2 regions of the Exiguobacterium sp. R-17 genome follow, and region 2 is predicted to be linked to the other one. Evidence: predicted binding sites of a transcription regulator. Region 2 holds the regulator's gene; the other holds the start of a gene.

Region 1 (3,425 bases), 690 kb from region 2:
CGAAAAGATTTATCGTTCATGACCCAGTGGTATGCAGAGCGTACGCATCGCTACGCTGGATATGTCGCAGAAGATGAGACAGGTGTCCTCGGCTTCATTTCTCTTGATCCGTATAACCCGCGTCCTGTCTATGCGACAGTTGGTGAGATTTCCGTCTACATTACTCGAACACATCGCGGACAAGGGATCGGGACACAGTTGTTAGAAACTGCCGAACAACATGCGCGCGATCATCAGATGCATAAGCTGATTCTCTTTACCTTCCCGTTCAATAAAATCGGACAAAAGCTCTACATCCGTTCCGGATTCCGGATTGTTGGGACATTTAAGGAACAAGGTCGCTTGAACGGCGAATACGTCGACGTCATGGCGATGGAGAAACGCTTACGATAGGATTCATTGAATGCCAGACGGGGAATAATCAATCCGAGTCATTGAGAGAGGATGAACCTAATGGATATTCAACAAATTCGTAATGCGACGCTTGTCGTCACGTATGCCAATCAAGTTTTACTGATTGATCCGTTTCTCGGCGAAAAAGGCAGTTTACCTCCTTTCGGTCAAACGCCGAATGCCGTCGCCAATCCACTCGTCGACTTACCGGTCGATGTTAAGACACTGCTCGATCCTGACGCTGTCTTCGTCACGCATCTGCACGCGGATCATTTCGATGATGCTGCAAAACAATTTCTACCCAAGCATTTGCCATTCTATGCGCAGCAAGAAGAAGACGCACGGCAAATCCGAGAAGCCGGCTTCACGAACGTCTCTTCCTTCGATTCCGGTGTGACGATCGGTGATATCCAGGTCCATCGAACAGGTGGACAGCATGGTGTCGGTGAAATCGGTGAACGAATGGGACATGTCTCCGGACTCGTCCTCACGCATCCGGACGAACCGACGCTTTATATCGCAGGTGATACGATCTGGTGTGACGAGGTCGCGCATGCGATTGAACAACATACACCAGATATCATCGTCGTCAACAGTGGGGCTGCCCAGTTCCTGACGGGAGAACCGATCACGATGTCGCAGCGTGATCTCCTTGCCGTACACGAAGCAGCAGCGGAAGCAACGATCATCGTCTCGCACCTCGAGTCCGTCAATCACTGTCTCCTGCGGCGCGACATGATTGCTGACTTTTTAGCTGCTTTCCACCTCTCTGCCCATTTCCTCATTCCGGAAGATGGCGAAACGATGTCATTTTAAGAACAAATCAAAAGTCTCTTTTCGAAATTCATCGAAAAGAGACTTTTTTCATGGAATGACCAATCCTAATAATCGAGCGAAGGCGACTGCTTGTTCTTCCGTAATGACTGCGCCCGGTAAAAATCGCGGATCGATTGTGATACCAGAGAGTTCCGTCTGCCGGAGATCAAGACCTTTTAATGGTGTTTCAATCCATTGGCTATCAGTAAGCCGGACCGCTTCGAGTTTCCAATGGGTCGGTTTCACTTCGAAGAACTGTGCTTCTTTCATCGTCGTTTCACTCCAATGCTGATGACGGACAGTACTACGAATGAACTGGGCATAGTCTGCGAGTCCTTCTTCGATCGTCAGATGATCAAGCGTACAATCTTCAAACTGAACACCCGTCATCCGGCATCCGACGAAAGACACGCGGTGAAAACGGGTTTCTTGGAAGTGACATCCTGTTAAGTCACATTGCTCGAAACGAATATCTTCGAACGAACCGCGGTCAAAGGTGAGGTTCGCGAACGAGACATTTTGAAAACATACTTGATAGGCATCGATACGCTCCGTCAGTTCGACAGGCATCGACTCCTTTTCATAACGTGCTCCTTTCAGATATGGATCGTCGATTTCGACTTGATCGAACGTCTCTGCTTGAAGCGTTTTCGGTAATTCTGGTAAACGGATAACGATCTCTTTCATAGAAATTCCCCCTTTTTCTCTCCTTTAGTGTATCAAACTCCTTTTGCATAAGGGTCAATCGTTCGAATTCCCTCTTTTTTCAACAGTTTTTTATTTTGAGACACTTTGAGACCATGCTATAGTCAAAGAAAATCAAAACAAGAACATATGTTCTTTTATGTAAAGGAGTGATTCAAATGTTTCCTTCCGTCGTTTTACCACAGAATAAACGTATTTTTTGTGTTGACAGTGTTTCCTTCTACGCCAGCTGTGAATGCCAGTATCGCAATCTCCCTCCCTTAACGACACGTCTTGCGGTCGTCTCCGATTTAAAACGAAGCGGATCCGTCATTCTCGCCGCTACTCCCGCCTTAAAAGCGCTTGGAATCAAGACAGCCGGTCGACTGTACGAAATCGAGCAATTACCCTACGCCATTCGTCGTACGATTCAACTCGTCGAACCGCGCATGCTCGCTTATATGAAAACGTCGATTCGTGTTTTAGATGTCCTGCATCAATTTGCCCCACCTGAAGCGATTCGTGTCTATTCGATTGACGAAAGTTTCATTGACATGACTGGAACCGATCGCCTGTTTGGTTCCGATCTGCAAGCTGCCAAAAAGATTCAAGAAGCGATTCTGAAGCAGACCGGCATTCACGTCCGCATCGGGATTGGTCCAAATAACGTCATCGCGAAACTGACGCTTGACTTAATCGGGAAAAAAGAAGGCATCGCACAATGTGGATACGCTGATGTCGCACGACGTCTCCATGATTTTCCGATTCGGAAGATGTGGGGAGTCGGACACCGCATGGAACAACATCTGCAGATGATGGGGATTGAAACGATTGGTGACCTTGCCATGCGCCCAGTCGAAGAGTTACATGAACGCTTCGGTGTCATCGGCGCCGAACTATGGCACCACGCTTGGGGTCTTGACGCGTCACCGACACTGCTTGCCCCTCGCCATTTGTTCGAGAAAGCCCCTCAACGGACGATTGGACACGGTGTGACCTTGATGCAGGACTATTATCAATTTGAACGTATCCGGAATGTGCTCAACGAACTCGTGCAGGATGTTGCGGCACGTTGCCGCTTTTCGAATCAAGTTGGTTGGACTGTTCATATCGGTGTCCGCTATTCTCGAAACGTCGTCCGAAGTGGCTTCTCGCGTCAAGTCCGGTTGCCTTATCCGACATCCGATGAGCGAATCATTCTGCGTCATGTCTTACAATTATTCGAACCGAATTGGCTTGACGGGGAACCCGTTCGTTTTTTATCTGTCGCAGTGGGACATCTAACTGCCGATCAAGGCACCTTACAGTTATCCTTGTTCGAGGATAATACGCGACTCTGGAAGCGGCGGCGGTTATTAAAAGCAATGGACATCGTTAACCTCCGCTACGGGAAAGGAACGATTCGTCTCGCTGTCTCGTTTCTCGATACGAGCGTCGCCAAACGGCGGCTTCGTTTCGTTGGCGGTCATCCAGGAGGTGATCTTCATGACAGCGTATCGTGATCGAGGGAATTTAAAGTGGATCCCTTTTCT
Region 2 (3,425 bases):
CGTTGGTTCGTGATTCCGATTCCGGCGATTTGCTCAGGTTTGATATCTGCTGTTCCGAGTGCTTCAGCCATAACAGCAAGAATCGAACCCCAGATTTCGTTTGCATCGTGCTCGACCCAGCCTGGTTGCGGGAAGTATTGCTTGAATTCCCGTTGTGCCGAGTTGACGATTTTCCCGTCGTGATCGAAGATGATCGCACGTGAGCTTGTCGTACCTTGGTCGAGTGCTAGGATATACTTGTTTTCCATTTCGAAATCCCCCTTGAGCGGTATGTGTTTGTGAAACGTGATCTTAGTAGATCAATTGATAGATGAACACGGCAAGCGCTCCGCCGATGATTGGACCAACAACTGGAATCCATGAGTAGCCCCAGTCAGATGACCCTTTATTCGGAATCGGTAAGATAGCATGTGCGATACGCGGTCCAAGGTCACGGGCCGGGTTGATGGCATATCCTGTTGTACCACCAAGTGATAGACCGATGACGACGACGAGTAAACCGACGATAAGTGGTTTTAAGCCGTCACCGAATGTCGTTAAACCGAGCGCCAAGATACCGAAGACGAGAACGAATGTCCCGATGATTTCAGAAATCAAGTTCGACGGCGTATGGCGAATCGCTGGACCTGTTGCGAACACACCGAGTTTTGCAGCTTGATCATCAGTCGCTTCAAAATGTTTCATGTAATGAAGCCAAACGAGAATGGCGCCGATGAAAGCTCCGACAAGTTGTCCGGCAATATAGACAGGAACGTCTGCCCACGGTAAATCAGAGTTTAAAGCAAGTGCAATTGTTAAAGCAGGGTTCAAGTGCGCTCCACTCTCAGCAGCGACGAATGCTCCTGTCATGACGGCAAGACCCCAAGCGAACGTGATGACAATCCATCCGCTGTTTTCGGACTTCGTCTTTCTCAAGACGACACCGGCGACGACACCATCCCCGAGCAGAATGAGGATCATCGTACCGATCATTTCCAATACAAAGTTATTCATGCAAAAACCCTCCCTTTGGATTAAAGCAAATAATGGTCTTTCTACTTTAAATTACTCCGATTTGATAACGTTTTCAATACATATAATTGAAATATAGGAATGGAAATTTTTTATTTTAATGTTTAAAGATACGAAAAATTGGATAAGAAAACACCTCGTCTTGCCTGCAAGCAAGCAAAAGAGGTGTTAACGACGACGCTTTTTTCTTTTTTTAGGTCGAAACCAACTACTGGAATAATCTAGTAGGATATGAATTGTACTCGCCACCATGATACCAATGACAAAAGCGGGTAGGGAAGCGAACCAGGAATCGATGGTCTCTGACGCGATGACTTGAAAATACAAGCTGAGAAATAATAAGGGAATCACAAGTGCAGCACTATAAAGGAGTCGGATGACATCCCCAATGATCAATCCGTGTGACCAGATCGAGCGGTGGGGCATGATCTTCACATAAGGCATCCACAGGACTCGAAATGGTCCAAAGCGATAATACGGTTCTGACTTTAAATCGAGGTCAGGTGACAACCAAAGCGTACCGACAGCGATACCGATGGCAGTTGGTAACCAATCCGTTTGTTGCGTTGCGACCGAATACGCAACGTAACCCGTCAGTGCGACGGTATTGACGGTATCATGTACATTTCCTGAAGGCATGAAAAAAGACCAGTCGTAACTGGTCCCTCCGTCAATGAATCGTCCGATACACGCCGATTACCTTACCAAGAATGGAGACATTATCGAAATACATCGGATCCATCGAGTCATTTTCTGGTTGTAGACGTACCTGTTGATCTTCTAAGAAGAACCGTTTCACCGTCGCTTCGCTATCTTCGGTCATAGCTACGACGATTTCTCCGTTTTCTGCTGTGTTTTGTTGGCGTACGATGACGCGATCGCCGTCAAGAATACCTGCGTTAATCATTGATTCACCATCGATCGTCAACATGAAGACCGTTTCGTTTCCTACATAATGTGCAGGGAGCGGGAACTGTTCTTCGATGTTTTCAATCGCTGTAATCGGAAGACCAGCTGTGACTTTCCCGATGACGGGAACATGAACGATAGCTTCCGTGATTTCTTCAGGCTTATCAAGCAATATCTCAATCGCACGTGGTTTCGTCGGGTCACGGCGAATCATTCCCCGTTTCTCGAGTCGATCCAAATGACCGTGTACCGTCGAGCTAGACGCGAGTCCGACTGCTTCTCCGATTTCACGAACTGATGGTGGATACCCCTTCAGTTTCACTTCAGAGACGATGTAGTCGAGAATCTCTTGTTGGCGCTTAGACATTTTCCGCATACGAATTGCCACCTCTTTCTGGATTGAAGTTTGAAATGTAAGAATATATGTTTCTAAATTCACTATAACATAGAACAAATGAGCGTACAAACAATTGTTCGACATTTTGTGTTGACCGAACACGGGTTCTGTGTTTATTATGAATTATGCGAACAATTGTTCCGCGAACGTTTATTCTAACTCATTCATTTCATATTTGGAGGGATTCATGATGATTCATACGATTCGTACTCATGCTTTTTCTATTCTCTTCTATGCATTAAGTATTGCCTTTGTGATCTTTTTACTCACACCACGCCCAGATGAAAAGGTAGCACAATTGATGACGGCTTCCGTTACGGTCGATGAGAACGCTACAGTCGAACAAATTGCTGAAGTCTACAATGACGGTTCGATGTCAGATGAGGAATACGTCAACTGGTTGATCAAAAATAATGATGTTGAGACAAAACATGTCATCTCAAAAAGCAAAATCGTTGTACCAATCGCACAACAATGACAAAATGGAAAAGTTGTGAAAGAACGAACAGGGATGTGAGGTACGATGAAGGTCGTGATTTATTGTCGAGTATCGACCGAAAAAGAAGCACAAGATAGTTCGATTGAACGCCAACGGATGGAGCTTTCGAAAGTTGCGTCTCAAAAGGGGTTTGATGTCGTAGATATCGTCTCTGAAAAAGAGAGTGGATATGATGTTGATCGGGAAGGGATGCTAACAGTTCTTGATTATGTGACACGCGATACGGTAGATGCGGTCCTCGTGACGGATGATACACGGATTGGTCGAGGGAATGCAAAAATTGCTATTTTGCATACATTCAAAAAACATGGGGTCCGCTTGATGACGCTTGATTCAGATGGAGAATATCAACTTGCGGATGCAGAAGCGATGGTCCTTGAGATCGTCTCACTCGTGGAAGAATACCAACGGAAACTGCATAATGCAAAAATCGCCCGTGGCATGCGGCGAGCAGTCGAACAAGGTTTTCACCCGGAACGAAATCTCAATCGCCAAGGAGAGAACGCAGGACGTAGTCGAAAAGACGTACCGATCGAAGAAATTGTACGTCTTCGAGAACTCGGATTGACGTTTTCTGATATCGCCATCACCTTGCGGGGGATGGGGCAT

The links. The regulator LexA, encoded in region 2, represses DNA repair genes until DNA is damaged. The targets are predictions, from matches to a motif close to CGAACATATGTTCG.
Positions count from the first base shown of each region.
Region 1: the regulator LexA is predicted to act here: its motif matches at 2,037-2,050, upstream of ACN9MT_RS02265 (DNA polymerase thumb domain-containing protein).

Region 1 is NZ_CP184372.1:412,842-416,266, reverse strand. Features, by position in the region: gene ACN9MT_RS02280 (arsinothricin resistance N-acetyltransferase ArsN1 family A) at 1-393, shown strand, start outside; gene ACN9MT_RS02275 (MBL fold metallo-hydrolase) at 454-1,209, shown strand; gene ACN9MT_RS02270 (pentapeptide repeat-containing protein) at 1,258-1,896, opposite strand; gene ACN9MT_RS02265 (DNA polymerase thumb domain-containing protein) at 2,073-3,395, shown strand; gene ACN9MT_RS02260 (YolD-like family protein) at 3,379-3,425, shown strand, end outside.
Region 2 is NZ_CP184372.1:1,102,378-1,105,802, forward strand. Features, by position in the region: gene glpK (glycerol kinase GlpK) at 1-248, opposite strand, end outside; gene ACN9MT_RS05690 (MIP/aquaporin family protein) at 292-993, opposite strand; gene ACN9MT_RS05695 (metal-binding protein) at 1,180-1,650, opposite strand; gene lexA (transcriptional repressor LexA) at 1,682-2,296, opposite strand; gene yneA (cell division suppressor protein YneA) at 2,505-2,795, shown strand; gene ACN9MT_RS05710 (YneB family resolvase-like protein) at 2,841-3,425, shown strand, end outside.